Regions from separate parts of the Pseudoalteromonas sp. K222D genome, predicted to be linked through region 4. Evidence: predicted binding sites of a transcription regulator. Region 4 holds the regulator's gene; each other region holds the start of a gene.

Region 1 (4,248 bases), on a different contig from region 4:
CTAGAGCTGGGAAAAACCCAAGGCCAAGAAGATGTAAAACCACTAATAGAAGAGCAGTTAATTGGCCTACGTAGTGTTTTAGAGGGATTGACCGCGCCGCTAAGTAAAGTGGATGAGCAAGCTGAAAAGCAATTAGTGCAATTAGCCGTTATGCTTGCAGAAGCTATTATTTATCAAGAAGTAAAAACCTCTCCTGATGTTATTTTACACACCCTTAAACACAGTATTGATGCGCTTAATACAGAGCAAGAAAAAATACGAATTCATTTACACCCCGAAGATTTAGAGCTAATAAAGCAAAGTTATGGCGAGCAAACAGTGACAGATAATAACTGGCAGTTGATTGCAGAGCCAACGTTAGAGCGAGGCGGCTGCGAAGTTAAAACGGCGCAATCATCGCTTGATATGACACTTAAAACACGTGTCAAAGAAACATTGGATAGTTTTTTGCATAGCAGTAGTATCTAACTATTTTATTGGTCTGTTATGTCTGCTTTAGATGTTTCATTAAGCGAACGCTTATCTCAATACAAACAGCATATTAAACCGCCAACACTTGCTGTAGCGGGTATTTTAACGCGAGTAGTTGGCCTTACCCTTGAGGCTAAAGGCTTACGTGCGCCTGTAGGTAGCCAATGTAAAATAGAAACTATGAACGGCTTTGTTGACGCCGAAATAGTTGGCTTTAACGACCAAACCTTATATTTAATGCCAAACGATCATATATCGGGGGTGCTCCCTGGTGCTCGGGTGATCCCCCAACTTAACGACACAGGTTTACCTGTAGGCATGAGTTTGCTGGGCCGCGTAGTTGATGGCTTAGGTCGTCCTCTTGATGGTTTAGGTAAAATTAATGCTGAGCACTATCTTAAGTTTGCCCAAAAACCGATAAACCCTCTTTCAAGACGACCTATAAGCCAGCCTATGGATGTAGGCGTGCGTGCTATAAATTCAGTAATAACAGTAGGACAAGGCCAGCGAATGGGCTTGTTTGCAGGCTCGGGTGTAGGTAAGTCGGTACTGCTTGGTATGATGACTCGTGGTAGTGAAGCCGATGTTATTGTGGTGGGACTGGTGGGTGAGCGTGGCCGCGAAGTAAAAGAATTTATTGAAGAAATACTTGGTGTTGAGGGGCGAAAACGCTCGGTGGTTGTAGCAGCACCGGCAGATTCTTCACCATTAATGCGTTTAAAAGGCTGCGAAAGTGCGGTAACAATTGCAGAGTACTTTCGCGATCAGGGATTAAACGTTTTGTTATTGCTCGATTCGGTAACGCGCTATGCCATGGCGCAGCGTGAAATAGCACTTGCAGTAGGCGAGCCACCGGCGACTAAAGGCTACCCGCCTTCGGTGTTTGCAAAACTACCAGCGCTGGTGGAGCGTGCCGGTAACGGCGGAGAAGGGCAAGGCTCTATTACTGCCTTTTTTACCGTATTAAGTGAAGGCGATGATATGCAAGATCCCATTGCCGATGCGGCGCGCGCCATACTCGACGGCCATATTGTACTTTCGCGGGAACTGGCCGACAGCGGTCATTATCCGGCAATTGATATAGAAAAATCTATTTCACGAGTAATGCCGCAAGTGGTATCTGAGACGCACATGCAACAAGCGCGAGTGCTTAAGCAGGTGTACTCTATGTACCAGCAAAATAAAGACATGATCACCCTAGGTGCGTATCAAAAAGGGACAGATCAAATGCTTGATCAAGCCATAAATATGATGCCAAGAGTAAATGCCTTTTTACAGCAAGGCATGCGCGATGTAATTAGTTACGACGACGGCCTGCAAGGGCTAGCGCAGTTATTAGGGCAAGCATAATGGCTAAAAACAAACTGCATTTATTACTAAAGATTGAAAACGATAAAGAAGAAACGCTGCGGATGAGCTATTTGCAGGCGAATCAAAATTTGCAGGCAAACCAGCAAAAACTCCAAGGTTTAAATAACTTTAGATTGGAATACACCCAGCAATTACACATTAAAGGGCAGTCGGGCTTATCAAGTGCTGGGTTTAGTCAATTTCATGCATTTATTGCTAAAATAGAAGAAGCAATTCGCCAACAAGCCAATACAGTTAACACTGCAAAACAAGTGGTTAGCCAGCGTAAAACCCTGTGGTTAAAGCAGCAAATTAAGGCTAAAGCAGTCGCTAAACTCATCGAAAAACAACAGTTAAAGGCCGATGTGCTAGTGGCTAAAAATGAGCAAAAGATGTTGGATGAATTTTCGGCTAATCAATTTTTTCAACGACACAACAATCGACTTTAGTAAGTAGCGAGTACTTTAACCGCTTTAACAAAAGCTTGTACCTTATAAACAAAGGCACGTTAATTGCTTTGTTGTTAAGTGAACTATAATTTTAGGTATTATTGGGTGGTTTGTTGCCGCTTTATATTAGGTGATTTATGACGATTAATGATATTTCAATGTTAGCGGTATCTGAGCAAGACGCTTACTCTAATAAACAAGCGAGTAACTCAAGACGTAATGATGACTCTGATACTGGTTTTTTTAATCAGTTAGAAGATGCCAATAAAGCGGCTTACAATAATAACAGCAAAGCTAAAGCAGGCGCTAGCAATGCTAAGGCTGAGCAGCCTGAAACACAAGACGATGCTGTTTCGGGCGATAGTATGTTGGCGCAAATAAATGCTGCGCACACTATAGACACCTCAGTTAAAAAGAACGCTGATGCTAAAGCCGAGGCTTTAGATGAAGACGCTAAGCAATTAAAAGGGAAGCCTGATGATCAGCTTGCCCCTATTGTAATTGCACCGCAAAAAGGTGTGTTTAGCGATGTTGCAGCAAGCGCTGAAGCGGCAAATGAAAAGTTAATGCCCTTATCTCAAAGCATGGCTACGGCAAATAATAAAGGCGATGCAACAGCGCAAAAACAATCGGTAGATGCCGCAGTAATGAACTTGCTAAGCAAAGATAGCGAGGCAATTAAATCAGATCCGTTACTTGCTAAACTTACACCCGAGCAGCATGAGCAATTAACTACGCAGCTGCAGGCAAGTAGCAAACCCAATAGCAACGATAACCTCGCAACGTTAAAGCAAATGCTTACTCAATATGTTGTTGAAAGTGATAAAGCAAGCGCAGCAGACACGGCTAAACAGGCTTTAAATTCTCAAATAAATGCATTAACCACCCCAGAAAAACAAGCGCTACTGAGCCAGTTAAATAGCTATATTAAAAATGAGCAGCCACAAGGTGAGCAGCTAGCAAGTATTAAGCAAACAATTGCAGAGCTAAGCGCATCGATTGATAAAAAAGTATTAATATCTGCAGATGATAAAACAGCATTAAATGCGCTTAGCGATAAAGAACTCACTAAATCGTTAGAGTCATTGCAAAAAAATAACACTGAACAGTTATCACCCCGAGCAGCACAATTATTGACGCAAATTACCAGTACGGTAAATGGTTTAGGCCTATACGATAGTGTAGGGTATGAGCAAACTATAATTGATATGCAAGCGTTGCAGGCTGGGCAATTACAAAGCACAGCGCAAGTTAAACAAGCAAGCTTGGACCCAGGTGTTATGCAAGCGCTTAATATTATAAAAAGTGACGCGGCAAAAATGTTGCAAGAGCGAGTGAGCTCTATGCTTAGCATAAATAATAAAGTAGCAGAAATTCGTCTCGACCCACCAGAAATGGGCAGTATGCAAATTCGCATCAGAAGCGATGCAGAGCAAGCACAAATAAACTTTGTAGTACAAAACCAGCAAGCTAAAGAAGCGCTTGAACAATCGCTTCCGCGCTTACGCGAAATGCTTGCCCAACAAGGCATAGATTTAGGCGAAAGTACTATTTCTTATGGTGAGCCTGGAGGGCAAGGAGCAGAGCAAAATGATGACAACGATAGTCGTCGTTTAGCTAATAATGAATTGACTACTGATGAAAACGATGAGCAAATTAATACACAAATGCCAAGTTCTCGACAACAAACGTCATCATCAATAGATTACTATGCCTAAGTACTGCTATTATAATAGCTAAAACAAGCAAGTACCTTTGCTAATAAAGGAAATATCATGGCTGAAGAGACTAATTTAGAAATAGAAGAAACAGGTAACAGCAAAAAGAAAATCATAGTAATTATTGCAGCTGTATTGCTTGTTATTGTTGCAGCTGTTGTTGGTTATTTTTTGCTTTCGGGCTCAGACACGCCAGCGGAAACGTTAAATGATGAAGCCGCTACAGCACAGCAAGCTAGCTCTTCTACAGGTTCATCGGC
Region 2 (4,248 bases), on a different contig from region 4:
CGCCAGCAAAATCTACAACCATGCCGCCAGCTTCTTTTACTAATAGCTCGCCTGCAGCAGTATCCCAAGGTTTTAAACCAATTTCGAAAAAGCCATCAACGCGTCCAGCAGCCACATAAGCCATGTCTAGCGCAGCAGAGCCCGCACGACGGATATCAGCAGTATGTATGAATAAAGCTTTAAACGCTTCTGTGTATGCATCTAGGTGTTGTTTTTGCTTGAAAGGAAAGCCAGTAGCTAAGATTGAACCGCCTAAATCAACAGTTTTAGAAACGCGTAAACGTTTGCTATTAAGTTGTGCGCCTTGACCACGAGAGGCAGTGAAAAGCTCACCACGAATTGGATCATAAATAACGGCCTGGTCTAAACGACCTTTTACTTTAAGTGCGATAGAAACCGCAAAATGAGGAATACCCTTGATGAAGTTAGTTGTGCCATCAAGCGGGTCAACAATCCATTGGTAATCTGCATCCTTACCTTTATGCTCGCCTAATTCTTCACCAACAATGCAGTGTTCAGGGTAAGAGCGTAAAATGGTGTCGCGAATTATAGCTTCTGCTTCTTTATCAATATTAGTCACTAAATCGTTAGTGCCTTTTTGTTGAACTTCAACTTTTGATAAATCTTCACTTGCACGAAGTATAATTTTGCCTGCGTTACGCGCAGCGCGAACCGCAATGTTTAACATTGGATGCATGGTATTACCTTTGGGTTGTAAAAGAACGTTTATATATTTTAGCTGGCGTATTTTAGCGACTTTTGCCATAAAGTAAACAACAAAGCCTAAATACTTTTGTTTGTTTTTTGTACTTGCTTGATGTGCAGGGCGTTTTATACAAATTCAACGTTGATGAATCTGCAAAGCGTTTTTTAATGTGTTCTAGTGCTTTAAAAATGTAGCATGTTTTTTACTCTTTAACCTAGGCCCAAGTTATAAAGCTATGAACATGCTTTTATAGGCAGTTCATCACATTGGAGTACCACTTTTACCACCAAGTTGGGTTTTTAATTGGTTTGCAAAGCTAATAAATTTTTCTTTAATGGTGCGCTTAATTTTTATTTCTACCGAGCCCATAATAGCCTTTCCCTCAATATGGATGGTCGGCCCTTGATGCTTGTTAAGTGCCACTGTTTTATTTTCAACACTACTAATAATGCTAAACATTTTTGATACTACATTGACGTGTTCTGGTACGTATATTTCATCACTGCCAAAAATACAGTTAACATGAATCGTTACCTCTTGGTGGGTAAAAACAGCATCAGTAAAATCAAGTACTACCGAGCCCATAAAGTTAGTTAGGTAAATGTTTTTAGGCACAACCCATTGGCCGCTTCTTTCATTGGAGCCTAAAATACTGCGTAATGTAAAGTCACTCTGGCTAGACTGTTGAGCGCTGTAATTGGGTGAAAATTGTGAATGCTTTTGGGCATTATATTGCTGATCAGTATTAAGGGTTAAATCCTCAACTAAGCTAGCAAGGACTTCATTATTACTTGTAGCCATTGCCTCATCTAAACGCCTTTCAAATGCTTCAACAGAAATAACTCCGTGGCTGTAATTATAAATTAATTGATCAATCACTTCTTCGCGCACTTGCTCTAGGGGGCGGTCTGTTATTTTTACGCTCATTAGGGTATTCCTTTTATTTTACTATTGTCACTATATAAGCAAAGCATATACCAAAAATATTATTGTTATTAATCAGTTTGTTATGTTTTTAGCCTATTTGTGACTTCGTTATATTAACGATCCATTAACCAAAATGGTAATTATCTAGTTATTTTCACTACTGAGAACTTTTTACCGATAAGTCGGTAAAAAAGTGATGCATACAAAGTGAAGTTATTTTACATGCCGCCTTAACTCTTTGATTCTAATTGCTTATTAAAGTTGGCCTAAAGCTGGCATTAGTTAAAGTGTCTTTAATCAAAAGGAGAAAGATTATGAAAACATTTAACAAATCTATCATTGCGGCGTTAGTTTTAGGTACTACGGCTATGGGTGCTCAAGCGAGCAGCTGGGAAAATGAAAGTAAAGATGCTTGGATTGATGGTAAGGCTGAAACAGTGCTTCTTATGAACACTAATCTCAATAACTTTGACATCAACACTGATGTAAAAAATGGCAAAGTTATACTAACAGGTAAAGTTAATAGCGAACTCGACAAAGAGCTAGCAGAAGAACTTGTACTGAGTTTAGATGGCGTAACCAATGTTGATAACCAGCTTACTGTTGTGAAAAGCATGAACAGTAAAAGCCATGACAACATGAAAGATGATGATGGTAGCGGCTTAACCGACGCTAAAATTACCACAGTCATCACAACGCGTTATTTATTTAACTCTGAAGTAGGTGGTACAAACATTGATGTAGATACTGACAAAGGTGTAGTTACTCTTACCGGTACAGTGAACTCAGATGCTGAAAAACAGCTTGCAGTAAAAATTGCTAAAAATGCTGAAGATGTTCGCGACGTAGTAGATAAATTAACGATAGTTGCAAAGTAATATAGTATTTATAAAACCCAGCTTTGCTGGGTTTTTGCTTATAATTTTTTGTTTATAAATAAGGAAGTATTTATGGATATTATACGTATTATTTTTTCAATCTTACTGCCACCACTGGGAGTATTTTTACAGGTGGGTTTAGGCTTACATTTTTGGATAAATATTTTACTCACGTTGTTTGGTTACTTCCCTGGAGTAATACATGCAATCTACATTATCGCAAAAAAATAATTCATTTCTGTTTGTCGCGTAATATAAGCTGTAAGTTGCTTGTTTAAAGCTTAATTTTTAAATTACGCGATATACAGCCTTCCATTTCATTTTTACTTAGCTGCCAGTATTAACCCTAAATTCTGCAAATTTTAATATTACACCCATAAAAAGATTACTATTTAAGCAGTTAGACCATTGATTGTTAAAATAAAGACTTTTGCTAGTGACAAGCCCCTAAAAACTTTTTATACTGCACCCCGCTTTAGTCGCTATGTGGCTAAACGCTTCTTAAAAAATTAACTGTTTACAGTTATACAAAAAGTTGGCCCCTTAGCTCAGTTGGTTAGAGCACACGACTCATAATCGTTAGGTCCCCAGTTCGAGTCTGGGAGGGGCCACCACTTTTAAATATACCCACTAAAAATCATTCCAATCATTAACTAATGAATAGCTCTATGTTGTGTTAATTACACTTTAAGTATATTTGTGACTGTCTCATTATAAAATAATAAATAGAATTGTTTTACGGCAATAAAAAAACCCTAATTAGGGTTTTTTTACAGAGTACTTATTAACGCTTTTAAGCTAATACCTATATTATTAATAACATGATCATTCTGGCTTATTAAGTAGCTAATTAATCCCGTTAGAAATAACCTGTAGGTCACTATATAAAATGACCTTGGTTAGTGATTAAGCTATTTTTTGCTGCTAGAACTGTTCACTAATTTAATGAAACGGCTAAAATAAATTAATTTTTGCGGTAGATCTCATGTTCGATATCGTAAATATTAACGCTTAAGCTGTCTGATGCTCTGCAATAGGTTTTTAAACACTCAAGTAGTTGCTCACTTAACATTTGTTTTTGCTCAATAGAACGCCCTGCCAAAATGTGTACCGCGATATGTATAAACCCCGACCTGCCTGCGCCCAGTAGATATTGCTGATAGGAAATAGCGCGTGTTTTTATGGTTTCTAAATCAAATAGATTACTTTGGAAAGCGGCGTTGTGAATTTTTTCTACAAGTACTTGTGGTAATACAGGGAGGTCTTCTGAGTGTTCAATAATAATGTGCGGCATTTAGGCGTTCCTATTATGAGTTACTACATGTGTGAACCTTATTATACCAAATACCAGGTTACTCGCTAACCCCTGGTCGAGTGAATTTTATAGCTAAAAAAAATTAAATCATGACACTGTAGCAATCAGGTAATCGTAATGAACAATTATGTTGCTCAGGGTAAATACTTTGCATCTATTCGCTTAATATCTATTTGCGGAGATTTATAAGAGGTATAAATTAACCAACCAGCGGTAGCAATATAAGTTAAGCCAGATGTTCTGCTAAATGAACGCTCAGGTAGGCGTATTATGTCGTGATGACTCGCTGAGGCAAAGTCATAGTAACTTAAGCGATAGTCGCCCTGCGCTACATTAAAGTAATACACGCGTGACAGTGCTTGTGTTTCGCCTTCTTGGTAGTACCAGGATGTATGATTAGATAAATTAATAGACGCAACGAG
Region 3 (4,248 bases), on a different contig from region 4:
ACTCAGCCATGCTAATACAATTAAAACCCACTCTGTTATCGATGCTAATCAGTTTGTAAATACCGACACAAGTTGTTGGTACGACAATAAGCGCTACAGCGAAGGAGCGTTAATACAAATACACTCATTTACACTTATTTGCGGGGCTAAATTTGTACAACATAACAACAGCCAACTAATTTGGCTTAAACTCGACAAACAAGGCAATGCAATTTACCCTACTAAGCCCGCTACAATTACAGTGAATTAGCCTCTACGAGTGAATTAAGTTACACTATGCGCAGTTTAAATAAGTAGTGTAGCTATGGATAATCAACCTAAAAACCCTTTACATGGGGTAACGTTAGAACAAATACTTGTTGAGTTAGAGCAACGACTTGGCTGGAGAACTTTGGGTGAACAGGTTAAAATTAAATGCTTTACTGATGCACCAAGCATTAAATCGAGCTTAAAATTTTTGCGTAAAACCCCATGGGCACGAGATAAAGTAGAAGCACTTTATATTCATACCATAAATAACAAGCCAATTCGTAGACCTAAAAGTGCACCAAGGCCCACTTCCGATAGAGCACCTGATACATCGGGCTTTGTTTGGCCTTCGATCAAAAAATAAATAATAAAACGGCGTGTAATAACGCCGTTTTATAGTTTTATAGTTTTATAGTTTTATAGTTTTATAGCCGTGTATTATTTATCTAGCTGTTCTTTGCAAATAACGTTTAATGATCCAGGTGAAATTGTAATAACTAATTTGTTAGAAGTTTTCACCTCTCCATCTACTACGTATTTAATCTCTTGCTCTGCACTTACTTCCACTCTTTTAGCATTTGTATGATGCGAATTAATAGCTAAATGTGTTTGTGTAATGCTGCTAAACATAAGCTCGGCAATACTCAGTACTGTAGTGCCATTTTCTTTATTGGGTATTAACCAATTCACATCAAGTAAGCCATCACTATGATCGGGCTGCCCGCCACCTTGAGCTAGCAAAGTAGTAAAGGGTGCGGCATTAGCAACAATAAAACTATTGGTACTTACTTGCGTTGGTTCGTTATCATCAAGCTTTATCGTTAATACTTGTGCTTTTTGTTCACCAAAAGCTTGTAAAAAACCATTTAAATAGGCCAGTTGCCCAGATTTGTTTTTAGCTTCACGGTCGGCTTTTTCAATCATGGAGTGTTCAAAGCCAATTCCTGCCAGTAGTAACATTAGCTCGTCGTTACAATAAGCTGTGTCGATTAAACTTGTTTGCCCATCAATAATTAAATCACAGGCTTGTTCAACAGGAATAAATTTTGATTTTATGCCCATTAACACATGCGCTAATGCGTTAGCCGTGCCCAGCGGAATAATACCCAACCTGCATTTAGTGTGCACTAATACACTGGCCACTTCTGTCACTGTGCCGTCACCACCACAAGCAATAATAATATCTGGCTGCTCTTTTATTGCCTGTTTAGCAAGCGCTACGCCGTTAACTTCTTTTGAGGTTGTTAATACGGTTAAGTCGTAATAAGCCGATAAACTAGCAATAATTAGGTGTTGTTTGTCTTGCCACATTTTTGTGCCCGACACTGGATTTGCAATCAAAAATGCTTTGTTTTTAATTACTAACTCACCTTTTTTATGGCGCTTAGCTAAGTGATGTAATTGGCGTTTATTAAGGTTAGCTGTCTCGCGAGTTTCTTTTATTTGTGCCAGTATTTGATGCACATCGGCATCTTTATTTTGGCTAAGCAAGTAGGCCGCCATTACAAACACAGAGCGCCCGCGCCCTAAAGCACAATGCACCACCACACGGCGATCTTTTTGTACATGATGATGGATCCAATTAATTGCTTGGTTTAACTGCGAATGCGTAGGAACGCTATGATCGAGTACCGGAATGTTTAAATAATTAATGTTTTCTTGCGTAGAGCTCCACTCTAAACCGTCAAACTCGCACGTTACATCAAGTATTGCGGTAATACCATTTTCTTTTAGCGTGTCTATGTCGGAGGGGAATAATCGACATGCCAAAAACAAATGTTCATTAATCTTTTGAATAGGCGGCACTTTATCGTGTTTACGTGCCCACGCATTGTATAGTTGTGCGCCGAATAAAAAAGGAATAAACGCCCAGCGAATATAAAAAGGGATAACGCCGTTTTCGCGTTTTCTAAACACTTTTGCTATATCGAATATATAAGCGCCCCCCACTAAAAGTAGTGACAACGCACTCCAATAAAATACAATTGAAAAGTAAATTGAGTTAACTTCCCAGCCAATAAATATGAGTATAAATGCCAATAGTAAGTAACTAATTGCAGCCCACATATGTTCTCCTTTTATAATATATGCTCGTTGTTGTTATATTTATTAATCATGCCTTAATATTGTAAAAGCAAATTTTACGCCAGCATTCACTTATCCCTGATTAATTATATTATTGATAATTAACACTTTAATTTTTATTTATTAAGCCTTTTTTAGTCCACTTATAAAACGTTGCTGTTTTTACACTGTAGTAGGCTAATTGTTCACACTGGTATAAAGTAACAGCAATACACTTTGTTTACTTGTATTAGGCTGTATTGCAGCTAATCTAATAGAACATCTAAGCATTTTTTTGCATCCACAAACAACTCTCAAACGTTTATTTAACTAATAATAAAAATATTAAGGTAATCATGGAAAACGACGATTTACTCCCCCTTTTGTGCTCAACCGCACAAGGCGATAAACACGCATTCGCTAATCTTTATCAGCAAACCAGCGGAAAGTTATTTGCTATAACTTTAAATATGTTAACAAACAGAGCGCATGCGGAAGAAGTATTGCAAGAAGCTTTTATTAAAATTTGGCATAACGCATCTGAGTATAATTCATCTAAGGGAACGGTTATTAGCTGGATGATCAGCATTGTTAGATACCGAAGCCTTGATGCGCTGCGCTACAACAAAGTGCGCAAGGAGCAATCACTAGCCGATGACGATATAAACGAGCACGATATTGAGGTGAGTTATGCCGAAAATACCAAACTCGTAAGCTGTATAGAGCAATTAGAACCACAGCAAAAGCAAGCGATTCACTTGGCCTATTACAAAGGCTTAAGCCACAGCGAATTAGTTGATCATATCGACACGCCTTTAGGTACGGTAAAAAGTTGGATCCGCCGTGGATTAGTTCAGCTACAAAGGTGTTTAACCCTATGAATTATAATAAACCCGAGGTATTAAATGCACTTGCAGGGCAATATGTATTGGGTACACTATCAAGCTCAACCCGTAAGCGTTTTCAGCGATTACTCCTCAACTCCAGCAAAGCACGTGAGGCCACAACAATGTGGGAGCAAAACTTAAATAACTTAGCCAGTGCTATTACGCCACGAGCGCCAAGTGACGACTTATGGCCAAAAATATTACAACAAATTGAAAATCAGCCCCAACCAACGAAAACAATAATTCGTACACAAGCTTCAATTTGGCGCACTTGGTCGTTTGTTGCTACAGCAGCTTCAATTGTATTAGCATTTTTAGTAATGCAACCGGCCACTAATGTTAGCAATATTCAGCAAATTGCATTAGTGCAAAATAAAGCGCAGCAGCCGTTATGGTTTATTGATGTTAATGAGCAGGCTTTATCAATTAAGGCAAGTAGTCAGCTTGTGGCTAAAACAGATAAAGACTATGAGCTGTGGATGATACTAAAAGACCAAGACGCACCAATATCGCTGGGCTTACTCCCTAAAACAGGCAGCATAACGCTATCTAAAAACAGCCGTTTTAAAGCCAGTGATGTTGCTTTATTAGCTGTAAGTTTAGAACCTATTGGTGGCTCGCCAAACGGCTCACCAAGCGAAGTACTCTATACCACCGAATTAGTACTTTTATAAATTACTAAAAACAGCTCTTTTATCTTTTTCAGAAATAAGATATTAGAGCTAAAAACAGCGGTAATTAACAAATAAAGCACATTAATTAAAAATAAATTAACTTATTTGCATCCAATTTAAATCCTGCCTCGTATTACTAATGACTTCAATCAAAAACTAAAGGACAAAGTCATGAAAGCTTTTACTCCATCAATACTCGCAGTTGTTATATGTGCTACTTTTGCAAGTGCACCAAGTGAAGCATCAAGCCATAGAGAAGCGCCTAATATTAGTCGTTTTCCAACCTTAGACTCTACCGATTTTTATGTTTTTAATAGTTATGAGCAAGGCCGTGGTGACTTTGTTACCTTGATTGCTAATTACATTCCATTGCA
Region 4 (4,248 bases):
AAAACGTGGCGTATAAATGCTGATGAAGCAACACTTTACGATGAAAGACAATTAATTTTAGAGGGTAATGTAACTGCCCAAAACTTAATTGATGGTGCAATGATAGACAAAATCACCGCCGACAATATTCAAGTAGATATAAAGCTACTCACTATGCACAGCGAACAACCCGTTATTATAACTGGACCGAATTTAAAGATCACCGGTAAAGGCCTTGAAGCCAATTTAACAACCGAGGTGATAAAACTAATTAACCATACGCGAACACTATATTATGACCAATAACCTTGCAAAAATACTTATTATTCCATCGCTTATACTTGCATTTAATAGTAATGCGGCAGAGCAAAGTACTTCCCCACTAGCTAATCAAATTTCTATTAGTGCTGACCGACAAGAAGGTCAACTAAAAGAAAATGTTGGTATTTTTGAAAAAAACGTAGAGATTATCCACGGTAATCGTCGTATCACCGCCGATCGTTTAGAAGTACATAAGCGCGACGAACTTGGCGATAATAAACAACTATTAATTGCCACAGGCAGCCCTGCATATTTTGAAGAAAAGCAAGCAGATGGCACTGTCATGAGCGCCAGCGCTAACGAAGTACGTTACGATGTAGCGAAACGTTTTTTAACCCTAGTAGGAGATGCAAACATTTCTCAAGCTGGGCAAAAAATTACGGCTAAAAGTATCACCTACGATATAGAGCAACAGCTTATAAGTGCTGAAAAAGATGAAAACTCAACTGATCGGGTGCACACTATTTTAGTGCCTATAGACGTAAAAAAAGAACAAAAACTCAATAAAGGTCAGCCATGAGTACATTAAAAGCAGAGCTATTAGCAAAAAGCTATAAAGGCCGTGAAGTTGTTAAAAATGTAGGCCTTGAAGTAAAAGCAGGGAGCATTGTTGGTTTACTTGGTCCAAATGGTGCTGGTAAAACCACAACCTTTTACATGATTGTAGGCTTAGTTCCTAGTGACAAAGGCAAAATATTAATTGATGATAACGATATTACCCTACTTCCTATGCACAGCCGTGCTCGTTTAGGTATTGGTTATTTACCACAAGAATCGTCTATTTTTAGAAAGCTCACTGTGTATCAAAATTTAATGGCTATTTTAGAAACGCGTAAGCAACTAAACAAACAAGCCAGAGAAGAAACCCTAAATAGCTTGCTGGACGAATTTAGCCTGCAACATATTCGCGACAGCTTAGGCATGGCGTTATCTGGTGGTGAACGCCGCCGCGTAGAAATAGCACGTGCTTTAGCTGCAGATCCTAAATTTATATTACTTGATGAGCCCTTTGCTGGCGTGGATCCTATTTCAGTACTCGATATTAAAAAAATTATAGAACACCTTAAAAACCGTGGTATTGGCGTGCTAATTACCGACCACAATGTAAGGGAAACCCTTGATGTTTGCGAAAAAGCCTACATTGTTTCTCATGGTGAGCTAATTGCATCTGGTACTCCTGAATTTGTATTAAACGATAAAACAGTACGTGATGTTTATTTAGGCGAGCAGTTCAAACTGTAATATTTATGTTATTACTATAAGCATCTGCTAAGATTAATCATATCAATTTATAAGGATTGTTAGAGATAAATGAGGCAATCATTACAGCTGCGCATGGGCCAGCAACTTACAATGACTCCGCAACTGCAACAGGCTATTCGCTTATTGCAGCTTAGTACCTTGGATCTCCAGCAAGAAATACAAGAAGCACTTGATAGCAACCCGCTACTAGAAGTTGATGAGCAAGATTACACGGAAGAATCAGCTGGTAAAAACGAGCAAAAAGCAGATGATATTACTGTTAGTGCCTCTGCCGATGACACCCCGAGCGAGTATGAGCAAGATAGCGGTGAAGCACTAAACAAAGACACCATAAGCGACGATATGGCCATGGATGTATCATGGGATGAATATATGAGCGCAGCGCCTGCCTCTTCATCGGGGCCAATGCCTGAAGATGAATCTATTTATCAAGGTGCATCAGCCGAAACTCTGCATGAGTACTTAATGTGGCAATTACAGCTCACTCCTTTTAGTCCTATAGACGAAGCTATTGCCATAGCTATTGTTGAAGCCGTAGATGACTCTGGTATTTTAACTATCAGTTGCGAAGACCTTTTAGCAAGCTTTAATCAAGAAAGTGATGACGAACACGAAGTAGAACTAGATGAAATAGAAGCAGTGCTAAAGCGCATTCAATTATTTGATCCTGTTGGTATTGCAGCTCGCAGCTTACAAGAATGCTTATGTATTCAATTAAACCAATTTGATAAAGACACCCCTTATATTAACGAAACAAAAATGGTGTTAACTGATCATATCGATTTACTCGCTGCTCGCGACTATCGTACGTTAATGAAAAAAACTAAGCTCAAAGAAGAAGAGCTTAAAGAAATAATGACACTTATTCATACGCTTAATCCTAAGCCTGCGGATACTATTGTCAGAGAAGAATCTGAATACGTTATACCTGACGTATCTGTTAAAAAAATAAAAGGCCGCTGGGTGGTAGAGCTAAACCCAGATAGCATGCCAAAAATACGTGTTAACAGCCAATATGCTGCTATGTCTCGTACGGTAAAGTCCAGTGGTGACAGCCAATTTATTCGCTCGCACTTACAAGAAGCTAAATGGTTTATTAAAAGCCTAGAAAGTAGAAACGAAACACTCCTAAAAGTAACTAATTGTATTGTTAAGCAACAACAAGCGTTTTTTGAACATGGCCCAGAAGCCATGAAACCTATGGTTTTAAACGATGTTGCCGAAATAGTTGAAATGCACGAGTCGACTATTTCACGGGTCACTACACAAAAATTCATGCACACTCCACGTGGCATTTTTGAGCTTAAGTACTTTTTTTCAAGCCATGTAAGCACCGAAAATGGTGGCGAATGTTCATCAACTGCTATACGTGCCTTGATTAAAAAGTTGATAGCTGCAGAAAACTTAGCCAAACCATTGAGTGATAGCAAGATTGCAGATATATTGGCTGAGCAAGGAATTAAAGTAGCTAGACGGACAATTGCAAAATATCGCGAATCTCTGGCTATTCCCCCGTCGAATCAACGTAAAAGCTTGATTTAAGACGTACAACAAAGAGGAAAATGCTGATGCAACTAAACTTAACTGGTCGTCATGTAGACATTACAGACTCATTAAGAGACTATGTAAATAATAAATTTGCAAAGCTGCAAAGACACTCAGATCACATAACTAATGTGCATGTTATTCTCGATGTAGAAAAATTAAGTCAAAAAGCTGAAGCAACAATTTTTGTAAGTGGCGCTGAGCTATTTGCATCGACCGAACACCAAGATATGTACGCTGCCATTGACTCGTTGATTGACAAACTCGATCGTCAAGTAATTAAACACAAAGAGAAGTTTGCTCGACACTAACACTATGAAATTAAGCTCACTTATATGCCAGGACTGCAGCAAAGCTGTGGTCCTTTTTAATAGTAAAAAAAGAATTTTAGAATTCATCAGTGAACTCGCGCATAAAAAAATGCCGTATTTACCCCAGCAAGATATTCTCACTGCTTTATTGGCAAGAGAAAAGCTAGGCAGTACCGGTATTGGCCGAGGAATAGCAATTCCACATGGCCGTATGAGCGGGGCGCAGGAACCTCTTGCCTTAATTTTAATAAGCGAAACCGCTATTAATTTTGATGCAATTGATAATCGTCCAGTTGATATTTTTGTTGCACTTATAGTGCCCGATGGCGATAACCAGCAGCACTTGAAAACACTAGCCACAATAGCTGATAAACTAAACGATAAAGAGTTTTGTAAGCAATTGCGTGCGGCAAAGTCTGATGAAGCATTATACCAAGTTATTTTGGATCAATCCTAGTTACTAATAAAGGGGTGGTAAATGGAATTAATTATTATAAGTGGCCGATCGGGTTCTGGTAAATCGGTTGCTTTACGTGTTGTAGAAGATTTAGGTTACTATTGTGTAGATAATATTCCGGTAAATTTACTGCCTTCATTAGTGCGCAGTGTCTCTGATAACTACGATAAAATAGCCGTTAGTATAGATGTGCGTAACCTGCCTAAAGATCAGCAGCAATTTAACGATATTCTTGAGTACTTGCCCGACTTTGCTAAACCAACGTTATTTTATTTAGATAGTGACGATCAAACATTAATCCGCCGTTATTCAGAAACGCGTCGTTTGCACCCGCTTTCGATTGATTCGCTACCGCTAGATTTAGCAATACAA

What was found. Region 4 encodes sigma-54, which starts transcription at its own class of promoters, with help from an activator protein. Its sites were predicted from a motif close to GTTGGCACGNNNNTNGNNT; they were not measured.
Region 1: J5X91_RS10530 (flagellar hook-length control protein FliK) is a predicted target of sigma-54. The motif match lies at 2,321-2,339, and genes of this name have one in related genera.
Region 2: J5X91_RS13840 (LiaF domain-containing protein) is a predicted target of sigma-54. The motif match lies at 1,670-1,688, and genes of this name have one in related genera.
Region 3: J5X91_RS01560 (diacylglycerol kinase family protein) is a predicted target of sigma-54. The motif match lies at 2,382-2,400, and genes of this name have one in related genera.

Annotation. Positions count from the first base shown of each region.
Region 1 covers NZ_JAGGDL010000018.1:36,717-40,964, reverse strand. The annotation lists gene fliH (flagellar assembly protein FliH) at 1-468, shown strand, start outside; gene fliI (flagellar protein export ATPase FliI) at 487-1,821, shown strand; gene fliJ (flagellar export protein FliJ) at 1,821-2,270, shown strand; gene J5X91_RS10530 (flagellar hook-length control protein FliK) at 2,408-3,988, shown strand; gene fliL (flagellar basal body-associated protein FliL) at 4,046-4,248, shown strand, end outside.
Region 2 covers NZ_JAGGDL010000031.1:391-4,638, forward strand. The annotation lists gene suhB (inositol-1-monophosphatase) at 1-697, opposite strand, end outside; gene J5X91_RS13840 (LiaF domain-containing protein) at 968-1,633, opposite strand; gene J5X91_RS13845 (BON domain-containing protein) at 1,948-2,511, shown strand; gene J5X91_RS13850 (YqaE/Pmp3 family membrane protein) at 2,584-2,742, shown strand; tRNA gene J5X91_RS13855 (tRNA-Ile) at 3,049-3,125, shown strand; gene J5X91_RS13860 (5-carboxymethyl-2-hydroxymuconate Delta-isomerase) at 3,476-3,805, opposite strand; gene J5X91_RS13865 (winged helix-turn-helix domain-containing protein) at 3,961-4,248, opposite strand, start outside.
Region 3 covers NZ_JAGGDL010000002.1:11,570-15,817, reverse strand. The annotation lists gene J5X91_RS01570 (YnjH family protein) at 1-250, shown strand, start outside; gene J5X91_RS01565 (VF530 family protein) at 305-613, shown strand; gene J5X91_RS01560 (diacylglycerol kinase family protein) at 688-2,316, opposite strand; gene J5X91_RS01555 (sigma-70 family RNA polymerase sigma factor) at 2,670-3,194, shown strand; gene J5X91_RS01550 (anti-sigma factor) at 3,191-3,874, shown strand; gene J5X91_RS01545 (DUF4331 domain-containing protein) at 4,046-4,248, shown strand, end outside.
Region 4 covers NZ_JAGGDL010000004.1:83,298-87,545, forward strand. The annotation lists gene lptC (LPS export ABC transporter periplasmic protein LptC) at 1-285, shown strand, start outside; gene lptA (lipopolysaccharide transport periplasmic protein LptA) at 275-820, shown strand; gene lptB (LPS export ABC transporter ATP-binding protein) at 817-1,542, shown strand; gene J5X91_RS03880 (RNA polymerase factor sigma-54) at 1,612-3,105, shown strand; gene hpf (ribosome hibernation promoting factor) at 3,132-3,419, shown strand; gene ptsN (PTS IIA-like nitrogen regulatory protein PtsN) at 3,424-3,876, shown strand; gene rapZ (RNase adapter RapZ) at 3,898-4,248, shown strand, end outside.